Variovorax paradoxus B4: one gene and its partner. Each later gene encodes a partner of the first gene's protein in a complex. Links are inferred from orthologs where the notes say so. Each region holds a gene or a part of one and is shown in the gene's direction. Other genes may lie near its edges.

Region 1 (6,463 bases):
CGGTACATCAGCACCCCGAAGACGCTGAACGTGACCGCGTTGGTGTAGGCGCCCAGGTACCAGCCCTCGGGGCTCACGAAATTGTTCTGCAGCAGCCAGTCGGACACGCCCAGCAGCACGCACACGCCGATGCCCACGGCCACCAGGCGGCCTTCGCCGGACCGGCGCCAGGCGCTGACACCACCCACGAGCGCAACGGCGACACCCATCAGTGCCGCGCCGATGTAGATCAACGGCGTCACCTGCGGCGTGTTCCTCAATATCGCAAGCCCCGGCAGCGTCAGCACGCCGGTCAGGGCCGTCCATGCCACCACCGCGCAGGTCAGCCATTTGAGCCGACGGCCATGCAGCTGGCGCAGCGCGAAGTGCACCACCGCGACCAGCCAGAACAGGGAGTTGACGGTCAGCCAGGCGAACCAGTCGTTGGCGACCGGAACGCCGACATAGAAATGCAGGCTGCGCAGGAAGGACGTGGTCGCCAGGTTGAAGAAGAGCAGGTAGCCGGTCTCGTGGCTGCGCCTGAACCACACGAACAGCGCGAACACGCCCACGGCCATGAAGGCCGCGCTGAGCATGGCCGGCAGCTCCTGCTGGAGCCACTGCCGCATCCGATGCCGGGCTTCCAGCGCTTCGACGGGACCGAGCCACAGCGATGAAACCGCCACCTGCGCGCTTTGCGTGTGTTCCATCCGCACGAGGATCTCGTTCAACGGCGCGCCGTCGGACGCCTTGTTCAGCAAGACCCACAGCGGCGTGCGGGTGCTGTTCCACAACGGCCCCTGCACCTGGGCACGGTGGACCAGCCGTCCATTGGCATACACCGCAATGGTGCCGTCCGTCTTGATGCGCGCGCCATACAGCGCGAGCGGCGCCGGCGTGGCAGGCAGGCCGTGCGTGGAAAGCCGCAGCCAGGTGATGCGGGTTTCGCCCGTCGATGTGCTGCCATCGGCCTGGCGCAGCAAGGCGATGGGCAGGGCCAGCGGCAGCTCGACCGGCTGCCAGGCGGGAGGCAGGGCCTCGCCGTCCACGGCAAGCGGCATCGCACGGAAGCCGGGCGCATCTTCCACCTGCCAGTCGGCATGCGTCAGGTGCAGCGCCGCGGTTTCCTGTCCAGCGTCGGATGCGCTGAAAAAGGCGGCCATGACCACCAGCAGCGCTATCGAGACAACGAGCACCACGTTCGCCCAGAACGATGCGAAGCGGTATCTGGAGAAGTGTTCGAGCAGCCGCGCATGCAGCCGGCGCGCAGATCCGAGGCTCATGCGAGGCTCATCCGCGTGCGGCCTGCCTGGTCCGGCTCAGGAAAAACAGCCGGAAGCAGGTGCGTTCCCGGCAAGCCGCGCGGCTGAAGCAGCGATGGAACGGCTTCAGCCACGGTGCGATTCAACTCAGAACGGAATGTCGTCGTCCATGTCGTCGAAGCCCGACGACGACTTGGCCGGAGCCTGGCGCGGTGCCGGCGCCGGAGCACGCGGTGCTGCCGCGGCCGGTGCGCGGGGCGCGTAGCCACCGCCACCACCGCTGCCTTGCGAGTAGCCGCCGCCACCGCCGCCCTGCGCGTAGCCGCCGTCGTCCTCGGGGCCGCCCGACGGGCCGCCCTGGCCCTGGCGGCTGCCCAGCATCTGCATCTGGTCGGCGCGGATCTCGGTGGTGTATTTTTCGATGCCGTCCTTGTCGGTCCACTTGCGCGTGCGCAGGCTGCCTTCGACATAGACCTGCGAGCCCTTGCGCAGGTACTGGCCGGCGATTTCGGCCAGGCGGCCGTTGAAGACGATGCGGTGCCACTCGGTGGCTTCGCGCATTTCGCCGCTTTGCTTGTCTTTCCAGCGATCGGTGGTGGCCACGGTGACGTTCGCGACCTGGTCGCCGCTCGGGAAGGTACGCATTTCGGGGTCGCGCCCCAGATTGCCGACGACGATGACTTTGTTGACCGATGCCATATGCACTGCCCCTGATAAGTAGATGAAGGAGGAGGAAGAGAACCCTAGATTGTGCCCGATGCCGGCCGGCCGGGACCCCTTCGAAGCACCGTCTCCGTAAAACCGCCGCAACCCGCCCGCTCGCCATGAAATGCCGCTCGGACTATCATGTCCGGTTGCCCTCGGACGATCGCCCCCTTGAATTCCAAAGCCATTGAAGACTTCGCGGAGCGCGCACGCGACGCGGAACTCGAACGTGACACCTACCTCGGCGCGGTGCTTGCGCAGCAGCGCATCAGCATCCGCGGTGCCCGCACCCACAACCTGAAGAACGTCGACCTCGACATCCCGCGCAACAAGCTGGTGGTGATCACCGGCCTGTCGGGCTCGGGCAAGTCGAGCCTGGCCTTCGACACGCTGTATGCCGAAGGCCAGCGGCGCTACGTGGAAAGCCTCTCGGCCTATGCGCGGCAGTTCCTGCAGCTCATGGACAAGCCCGATGTGGACGTGATCGAGGGCCTGTCGCCCGCCATCAGCATCGAGCAGAAGGCCACCAGCCACAACCCGCGCTCCACCGTGGGCACGGTGACCGAGATCCACGACTACCTGCGCCTGCTCTACGCCCGCGCCGGCACGCCCTACTGCCCCGAGCACCACCTGCCGCTGCAGGCGCAGACCGTGTCGCAAATGGTCGATGCCACGCTCGCGATCCCTGACGAGCCCCGCCTGATGATCCTGGCGCCGGTGGCGCGCGAGAAGAAGGGCGAGTTCCTCGAGCTCTTCGCCGAAATGCAGGCCGCGGGCTACGTGCGCTTTCGCGTCGACGGGCAAACGTACGAATACAACGACCTGCCGAAGCTCAAGAAGACCGAAAAGCACGACATCGACGTGGTGATCGACCGGCTGCGCGCGCGCCCCGACATGCAGCAGCGCCTGGCCGAGAGCTTCGAAGCGGCCCTGCGGCTGGCCGAAGGCCGCGCCATCGCGCTGGAGCTGGGCACCGAGGGCGCGCCCGACAAGGAGCACCTGTTCAACGCCAAGTTCGCCTGCCCGATCTGCCACTACTCGCTGTCGGAGCTGGAGCCGCGCCTCTTCTCGTTCAACTCGCCCGTGGGCGCCTGTCCGAGCTGCGACGGCCTCGGCCACCGCGAGGTGTTCGACCCGGCGCGCGTGGTGGCCTTCCCCTCTCTCTCGCTGGCCAGCGGCGCCATCAAGGGCTGGGACCGCCGCAACGGCTACTACTTCAGCATGATCGAGAGCGTTGCGAAGCACTACAAGTTCGACGTCGACGCGCCCTTCGAATCATTGCCCGCCTCGGTGCAGCAGGTGCTGCTGCAAGGCTCGGCGGCCGAGGAGATCAAGTTCAACTACACCATGGAATCGGGCAACTTCGCGGGCAAGAAGCTCACGAAGAAGCATCCCTTCGAGGGGATCATCCCGAACATGGCGCGGCGCTACCGCGAGACCGACTCGGTGATGGTGCGCGAAGACCTCGCGCGCTTTCGCAACCTGCAGCCGTGTCCCGACTGCGGCGGCTCGCGGCTGCGGCCCGAGGCGCGCAACGTGTTCCTGGTGGACGAATCGGCTCGGCCCGCGGATGGCGGCGAGCCGCCGCGCATGGCGATCTTCGAGCTCAGCCACCTAACCTTGCGCGATTCGCTGGCCTGGTTCCAGACGCTCAAGCTGCGCGGCGCCAAGGCCGACATCGCCGACAAGGTGGTGCGCGAGATCGGCCTGCGCCTGAAGTTCCTCAACGACGTGGGCCTGAACTACCTGAGCCTGGACCGCAGCGCCGAAACGCTCTCGGGCGGCGAGGCGCAGCGCATCCGGCTCGCCTCGCAGATCGGCTCGGGCCTGACGGGCGTGATGTACGTGCTCGACGAGCCCAGCATCGGCCTGCACCAGCGCGACAACGACCGGCTGATCGGCACGCTGAAGCACCTGCGCGACATCGGCAACAGCGTGATCGTGGTCGAGCACGACGAGGACATGATCCACGCCGCCGACCACGTGATCGACATGGGCCCCGGCGCGGGCATCCACGGCGGGCGCGTGATGGCGCAGGGCAGCTATGCCCAGGTGGCGGCCAACCCCGATTCGCTGACCGGCCAGTACCTTTCGGGCGCGAAGAAGATCGAAGTGCCGAAGCGCCGCACCGCGTGGCTGCCGGTCGTGAAGAAGCCCGCCTTCAACGAAGGCAGGAAGGCCTCGCGCTTTCCGCCGAGCCCCGCGGCCGAGCGGCGCGCCGCACGCGAAGCGGCGCACCTGGCCTCGCAGACCGACCTGCAGGAAATCCGCGTGGTCGGCGCCACCGGCAACAACCTGCAGAACGTGAGCGTGGCCTTCCCCGTCGGCCTGCTCACCTGCGTGACGGGCGTCTCGGGCTCGGGCAAGTCGACGCTGGTGAACGACACCCTCTACACCGCCGTGGCGCGCACGCTCTACCGCGCGCACGAGGAGCCGGCCGCGCATGAATCGGTCGAGGGCATCGAGTATTTCGACAAGGTCATCAACGTCGACCAGAGCCCCATCGGCCGCACGCCGCGCAGCAACCCGGCCACCTACACCGGCCTGTTCACGCCGATCCGCGAGCTGATGGCCGAGACCAACACCGCGCGCGAACGCGGCTACGGCCCGGGCCGCTTCAGCTTCAACGTGGCGGGCGGGCGCTGCGAGGCCTGCCAGGGCGACGGCGTGGTGAAGGTCGAGATGCACTTCCTGCCCGACGTGTACGTGCCCTGCGAGGTGTGCCACGGCCAGCGCTACAACCGCGAGACGCTCGAGGTTCTGTACAAGGGCAGGAACATCGCGCAGATCCTCGAGATGACGGTCGAGACCGCGCACGAGTTCCTGAAGGCCGTGCCGACCATCGAGCGCAAGCTGCGCACCCTGCTCGACGTGGGCCTCTCCTACATCAAGCTCGGCCAGTCGGCCACCACGCTGTCGGGCGGCGAGGCGCAGCGCGTGAAGCTGGCGCTGGAGCTCAGCAAGCGCGACACCGGCCGCACGCTCTACATCCTCGACGAGCCGACCACCGGCCTGCACTTTGCCGACATCGAACTGCTGCTCAAGGTGCTGCACCAGCTGCGCGACGCGGGCAACACCATCGTCGTGATCGAGCACAACCTGGACGTCATCAAGACGGCCGACTGGCTGATCGACATGGGCCCCGAGGGCGGCGCCGGCGGCGGCACGGTGGTGGGCGAAGGCACGCCGGAAGACATCGCGGCGAACGAGGCGAGCCACACGGGGCGCTACCTCAAGCGGCTGCTGTAGCCGGGCCTGCTCCCAGCACGAATGCGCGGGCCGCGCCACAATCGCGGCCCATGCCTTCCTTCACGCCACGCCAGTTCGTCCTGCTCGTTCTCCTGACCCTTGCATGGGGGTTCAACTGGCCCGTGATGAAGCTCGGCGTGGCGGACTATCCGCCACTCGCCTTCCGCGCCATTTCGATCTGGCTCGGCGTGCCGGTGCTGGGGCTCGCGCTGGTGTGGATGAAGGTGCCGTTCCGCGTGCCGCGCCGCGCATGGCCCGAGCTGGTCTGGCTGGGCGCCACCAACATGTTCATCTGGCACGCCTGCATCATCCTCGCGGTGAAAGCCCTCTCGGGCGGGCGCGCCGCGATCCTGGGCTACACGATGCCGGTGTTCTCCGCGGTGATCGGCGCGCTGCTGTTCTCGGCCGTGCTCACGCGGCGCTCATGGGTGGGCGTGGGCGCGTGCGCGATCGGCGTGGGGCTCCTGCTGTGGCACGAGCTCACCGACCTCGCGGGGCGGCCCGGCTACGTGGCGCTCGCATTGGTGGCGGCCGCGACATGGGCGCTGGGCACGCAGCTGCTGCGCCGCTCGCGCATCGGGCTGCCGACGCTCACGCTGTCGTTCTGGATGACGGCGATGACCGCGGTGGTGATCAGCGTGCTTTCGCTGACCTTCGAACGCGATCAACTGCGGTGGCCCGGCCCGGTGACCTGGGGCTCGATCGGCTACAACGCCGTGCTGATCTTCGGCTTCGCACATGCGGCATGGTTCTACCTCGCGCGCGGCCTGCCGCCGGTGGCCTCGACCTTGAGCGTGATGTTCATTCCGGTGCTGGGCGTGTTCAGCGGCGCGGTGTGGCTCGGCGAAGTGGTGCACTGGCAGGACTGGGTGGCCGTGGCGCTGATGATGGTGGCGATTGCCTCGGTGCTCTGGCCCTCGCGCAGCGCCGCCAAGGCCTGAAGAAAAATCAGGTCGTCGTCTGCACGTGCAGGCGGCTCGTCTTGCAGCGGTGCAGCGCGCGGTAGTGCTCCAGCGGCCGGCCGTTGGCGCCGTAGGCAATCGACTCGATGCGCAGCAGCGGCTCGGGCTGCGGCAGATCGAGCAGCCTGCAGGTTTCGGCATCGGGCAGCACCGCGTCGATCCAGCGCTCGGCGCGCACCAGGCGCAGCCCGTACTGCCGGCGCAGCACGTCGTAGAGCGACCGGTCCTCCAGCCGCGCACGGTGCAGGCCGGGCGCCAGGTCCGCCGGCACCGCCGTTTCGACGAGCAGGCGCAGCTCGCCATCCA
Region 2 (5,448 bases), 2.6 Mb from region 1 along the record:
ACATCCGGGTCGACGTGCCGCCCGACCTGCGCGTGCTGGGCGACGAGGTCGAGCTCACGCGCGTGATTTCCAACCTGGTGGAGAACGCGCGGCGCTACGGCAAGACACCCTCCACCGGCATCGCCGACGTGGTGATCCAGGCGCAGTCGAACAACGACGCGGTGCTGATCAAGGTGCGCGACCACGGCGCGGGCGTCGAGCCTGCCCTGCTCTCGCAATTGACCAAGCCCTTCTTCCGCGGCGACGTGGCGCGCACGTCCGCGGCCGGTGCCGGGCTCGGCCTGTCGATCGTGGCGAAGAACATCGAGCGCATGGGCGGCACCTTTGCGCTCACCAGTACGCCGGGGCGCGGCCTTGCGGCGCACATCCGCATGCCGCGCGCCATGCCTGATCCAAGCCCGGCGGAAGCCCCCGCCCGACGGGCCTGAGTCAGCCCTGGCGGTGCAGCACCACCACCGCGCGGGCTTCCATTGCGCGGCCTTCGCCGACCGGGCCGAGCTTTTCGGCCGTCTTGGCCTTCACGTTGACCTGGTCGGGCGCAAGGCCCAGGGTCTCGGCGATGCGCCGGCACATGGCCGGAATGTGCGGTGCCAGCTTGGGCGCCTGCGCGATCACCGTGCTGTCGACGTTGCCGATCTCCCAGCCTGCGGCGCGCACGCGGCGCGCCGCTTCGCCGAGCAGCACCGCTGAATCCGCGCCGCGAAACTGCGCGTCGGTGTCGGGGAAGTGCCGGCCGATGTCGCCCAGGCCCGCCGCGCCGAGCAAGGCATCGGTGATGGCGTGCAGCAGCACGTCGGCGTCCGAATGCCCCAGCAGGCCGGTGGTGTGCGGCACCTCCACGCCGCCGAGGATCAGCTTGCGCCCCGCCACCAGCTGGTGAACGTCCCAGCCCTCGCCCACGCGGATATTGAATGGGGCCGTCATGGCATGGCCTTCCTGCGGCCGAGCAGAACGGCTTCGGCCAGCGCGAAGTCCTCGGGGAAGGTCACCTTGAAGTTCTGCGCGCTGCCCGGCACCAGCAACGGGGACAGGCCGATGGCTTCGATGGCGCCGGCCTCGTCGGTCACCGCGTCGCCCGTTCGCTCCAGCGCATCGAGCAGCATGCCGATGCGAAACATCTGCGGTGTCTGGGCCAGCCACTTGTCGGCCCGCGAAAGAGTCTGGGAGACGCGGCTGTCGGCCGAGGACACCTTCAGCGTATCGGCCAGCCGGTGCGCCAGCAGCCCGCCGACGGCGTCGTGTTCGCAGGCCGCGATCAGCGCCTCGATCTGGCTCGACGTGACCAGGCAGCGCGCCGCGTCGTGCACCAGCACCCAGTCATGCGCCCCGGCGCCCTTCTGCCGCAGTGCCGCGAGACCATTGCGCACCGTGGCGGCACGCGTGACGCCACCCACGCGCAGCAGGAATTCGTTGTCGGCCGGAAAGCGCGGCAGCGCGGTCTGCACCTCGCGGTCGTCGGGCGACACCACCACCGCCAGGCCGGCAAAGCGGCCCGCCAGCGAGCGGAAAGCGGCCACCGTGTGAGCCACCATCGACGATCCCGCCAGCCGCTGGTATTGCTTGGGCTGAACGCCACCTGCACGGTGGCCGAAACCGGCGCAAGGAATCAGCACGAAAAGTCGGGAAGAAGACATGGGGTGCGGCACGAGCCAACGGCCGGCAAGCGGATAAGGGGCCGCCATTCTAGAATCGACCGCTTCGCACACCCCTCGCCAGCCGGCGCGGGGTGTCGTGCATTTTCAGTAAGCGTTCCATGGACCTCCCCCACCTCACGGCGGGCAAGCGTTTCACGCTGCCGCGTCCTCCTTTGTCGGCCGATGCCCTGCTGCTGGCGCAGCTGGGCATGCGCGAGAAGGCCGCGGGCCGCGCCACCGCGATGTTCACAGCCGACGCCAACGACGCACAGCGGCTGATCGACGAAATCGCCTTCTTCGCGCCCGAGCTGCGCTGCGCCCTGTTCCCCGACTGGGAAACGCTGCCCTACGACAGCTTTTCCCCGCACCAGGACCTGATCAGCGAGCGGCTCGCCACGCTCTGGCGCATCAGCCAGAAAGAGGCCGACGTGGTGCTGGTGCCCGCCACCACCGCGCTCTACCGCCTCGCGCCGCCCGCCTTCCTGGCCGGCTACACCTTCCACTTCAAGGCCAAGCAAAAGCTCCAGGAATCCAAGCTCAAGGCCCAGCTCACGCTGGCCGGCTACAGCCACGTGACGCAGGTGGTGAGCCCGGGCGAATACGCGGTGCGCGGCGGCCTGATCGACCTCTTTCCCATGGGCTCGCCAGTGCCCTTTCGCGTCGACCTGTTCGACGACGAGATCGACTCGATCCGCACCTTCGACCCCGACACCCAGCGCAGCCTCTACCCCGTGCCCGAGGTGCGCCTGCTGCCGGGCCGCGAGTTCCCGATGGACGACGACGCCCGCGCGCGCTTTCGCAGCCGCTGGCGCGAACTGCTCGAGGGCGACCCGACCAAGAGCCGCATCTACAAGGACATGGGCAACGGCGTGGCCACCGCCGGCATCGAGTACTACCTGCCGCTGTTCTTCGACGAGACGGCCACGGTGTTCGACTACCTGGGCGCGGACGCCACCGTGGTGCTGCACGGCGACCTCGAACCCGCGTTCCAGCATTTCTGGCAGGACACCAACGAGCGCTACCGCCTCGTGCGCGGCGACCCCGAACGCCCGGCGCTGCCGCCCGAGGCGCTGTTCCTGAGCGCCGAGCAGTTCTACCAGCGCGCCAAGCCGCATGCGCAGCTTGCCATCCGCGGAAGTGCAGGCGGCGACGTCGCCACGGACACGCCCTACGCCGAGTTCGACAAGCTGCCGCCTTTCGCCGTGGTGCGCGGCGCCGAAGACCCGCTGGTCGGCCTCAAGCTCCACATCGACACGACGCCGCACCGCGTACTGCTGATCGCCGAAAGCGACGGCCGGCGCGAAAGCCTGCTCGACTTCCTGCGCGCCAGCGGCGTGAGCCCGCCGGCCTTCGACTCGCTGGCCGAGTTCGAAGCCTCCACCGACGAGAAGATCGGCATCGCCACCGCCGCGCTGGCCTCGGGCTTCGCGTGGCGCGAGCAAGGCATCGACCTCGTTACCGAGACCGAGCTGTTCGCCACCGCCCCCACCACGCGCCGCCGCAACAAGAAGCAGGAGCAGGTCAGCGACGTCGAGGCGCTGATCAAGGACCTGTCCGAGCTCAACGTCGGCGACCCGGTGGTCCACACCGCGCACGGCATCGGCCGCTATCGTGGCCTGATCCACATGGACCTGGACCAGGGCGTCGATGAACAGGGCAAGCCGCTGCTGCAGGAGATGCTGCACCTGGAGTACGCCGACAAGGCCACGCTCTACGTGCCCGTCTCGCAGCTGCACCAGATCAGCCGCTACACCGGCGTCAGCGCCGACGAGGCCCCCCTGCACAGGCTGGGTTCCGGCCAGTGGGAAAAGGCCAAGCGCAAGGCCGCCGAACAGGTGCGCGACTCGGCCGCCGAGCTGCTCAACATCTACGCCCGCCGCGCCGCGCGCGAAGGCCATGCCTTCCGCTACTCGGCCGCCGACTACGAGGTGTTCGCCAACGACTTCGGCTTCCAGGAAACCGCCGACCAGAAGGCCGCGATCCATGCCGTGGTGCAGGACATGATCTCGCCCCAGCCGATGGACCGCCTCGTCTGCGGCGACGTGGGCTTCGGCAAAACCGAAGTGGCACTGCGCGCCGCGTTCATCGCGATCACCGGCGGCAAGCAGGTGGCGTTCCTTGCGCCCACCACCCTGCTGGCCGAGCAGCATTACCAGACGCTGGTCGACCGCTTCGCCAAGTGGCCGGTCAAGGTGGCGGAAATGAGCCGCTTCCGCTCGACCAAGGAAATCAACTCGGCCGCCAAGGGGCTGGCCGAGGGCACGGTCGACATCGTGGTCGGCACCCACAAGCTGCTCTCGCAGTCAGTCAAGTTCAAGAACCTGGGCCTGCTCATCATCGACGAGGAGCACCGCTTCGGCGTGCGCCACAAGGAGGCGATGAAGGCGATGCGCGCCGAGGTCGACGTGCTCACGCTCACGGCCACGCCGATTCCGCGCACGCTGGGCATGGCGCTCGAAGGCCTGCGCGACCTGAGCGTGATCGCGACCGCGCCGCAGCGGCGCCTGGCCATCAAGACCTTCGTGCGTAACGAGGGCACGGGCGTGATCCGCGAAGCCGTGCTGCGCGAATTGAAGCGCGGCGGGCAGGTCTACTTCCTGCACAACGAGGTCGAGACCATCGAGAACCGGCGCCAGAAACTCGAAGAGATATTGCCCGAGGCCCGCATCGCCGTGGCCCACGGCCAGATGCCCGAGCGCGAGCTGGAGCGCGTGATGCGCGACTTCGTGGCGCAACGCTACAACCTTCTGCTGTGCTCGACCATCATCGAGACCGGCATCGACGTGCCGACCGCCAACACCATCGTGATGAGCCGCGCCGACAAGTTCGGCCTCGCGCAGCTGCACCAGCTACGCGGCCGCGTCGGGCGTTCGCACCACCAGGCCTATGCCTACCTGATGGTGCCGGACACCGAAGGCCTGACCAAGCAGGCGGCGCAGCGGCTCGACGCCATCCAGCAGATGGAAGAGCTCGGTTCCGGCTTCTACCTCGCGATGCACGACCTGGAAATCCGCGGCACGGGCGAAGTGCTCGGCGAGAACCAGAGCGGCAACATGATGGAGATCGGCTTCCAGCTCTACAACGAGATGCTCAGCGAGGCCGTGCGCTCGCTCAAGGCCGGGCAGGAGCCCGACCTGCTGGCGCCGCTGTCGGTCACCACCGAGATCAACCTGCACGCCCCCGCCCTGCTGCCCGACGACTACTGCGGCGACGTGCACCTGCGCCTGTCGTTCTACAAGAAGCTCGCCACGGCGAAGACGCCCGACCAGATCGACACCTTGCTCGAAGAAATCGTCGACCGCTTCGGCAAGCTGCCGCCGCAGGCGCAGACGCTGATCGACACGCACCGGCTGCGCGTGCTGGCGCGGCCCTATGGCGTGATCAAGGTCGATGCCGCGCCGGGCATCATCCACATCACCTTCAAGAAAGACCCGCCGGTCGATTCGATGGCCATCATCCAGCTGATCCAGAAGAACAAGCACATCAAGCTCGCCGGCAACGAGAAGCTGCGCATCGAGCGCGAACTCAAGGAGCCGAAGGAGCGTGCACAGATGGTGCGCGATGTGCTGCGCAGCCTCGGCCAACCGATCGTCAAGGAAACCGCCCCCGCATGAGTGCTACAGAAATTTCTCCCGGCCTCGTCATCCAGCGCATGAAGCCGCCGCTGGTGCTGGCCGACTTCAAGCTGATCGCGTTCGATATGGACTCGACGCTGATCAACATCGAATGCATCGACGAGATCGCCGATGCCGTCGGCAAGAAGGCCGAGGTGGCTGCGATCACCGAAGCCACGATGCGCGGCGAGATCAAGGAC

What was found. The genes of interacting proteins can lie anywhere in the genome.
Region 2: the proteins of uvrA (region 1) and mfd are in contact, whole or in part, in a crystal structure (PDB 4DFC), measured with the Escherichia coli proteins. The link is inferred for Variovorax paradoxus B4 from one-to-one orthologs.

Annotation. Positions count from the first base shown.
Region 1 is NC_022247.1:489,563-496,025, reverse strand. The notes cover bases 1,729-5,395. They hold uvrA (excinuclease ABC subunit UvrA), read left to right. Parts: upstream 1,729-2,087; coding sequence 2,088-5,195; downstream 5,196-5,395. Other genes in these bases: VAPA_RS02265 (DMT family transporter), read left to right, coding at 5,246-5,395; ssb (single-stranded DNA-binding protein), read right to left, coding at 1,729-1,940. Also shown: VAPA_RS02280 (sensor histidine kinase), read right to left, coding at 1-1,262; more of ssb, read right to left, coding at 1,389-1,728; more of VAPA_RS02265, read left to right, coding at 5,396-6,136; VAPA_RS02260 (GntR family transcriptional regulator), read right to left, coding at 6,144-6,463. UniProt on the Escherichia coli protein: The UvrABC repair system catalyzes the recognition and processing of DNA lesions. UvrA is an ATPase and a DNA-binding protein. A damage recognition complex composed of 2 UvrA and 2 UvrB subunits scans DNA for abnormalities.
Region 2 is NC_022247.1:3,136,777-3,142,224, forward strand. The notes cover bases 1,398-5,448. They hold mfd (transcription-repair coupling factor), read left to right. Parts: upstream 1,398-1,753; coding sequence 1,754-5,248; downstream 5,249-5,448. Other genes in these bases: ispD (2-C-methyl-D-erythritol 4-phosphate cytidylyltransferase), read right to left, coding at 1,398-1,634; serB (phosphoserine phosphatase SerB), read left to right, coding at 5,245-5,448. In the rest of the region: VAPA_RS14635 (sensor histidine kinase), read left to right, coding at 1-428; ispF (2-C-methyl-D-erythritol 2,4-cyclodiphosphate synthase), read right to left, coding at 430-924; more of ispD, read right to left, coding at 921-1,397. UniProt on the Escherichia coli protein: Couples transcription and DNA repair by recognizing RNA polymerase (RNAP) stalled at DNA lesions. Mediates ATP-dependent release of RNAP and its truncated transcript from the DNA, and recruitment of nucleotide excision repair machinery to the damaged site.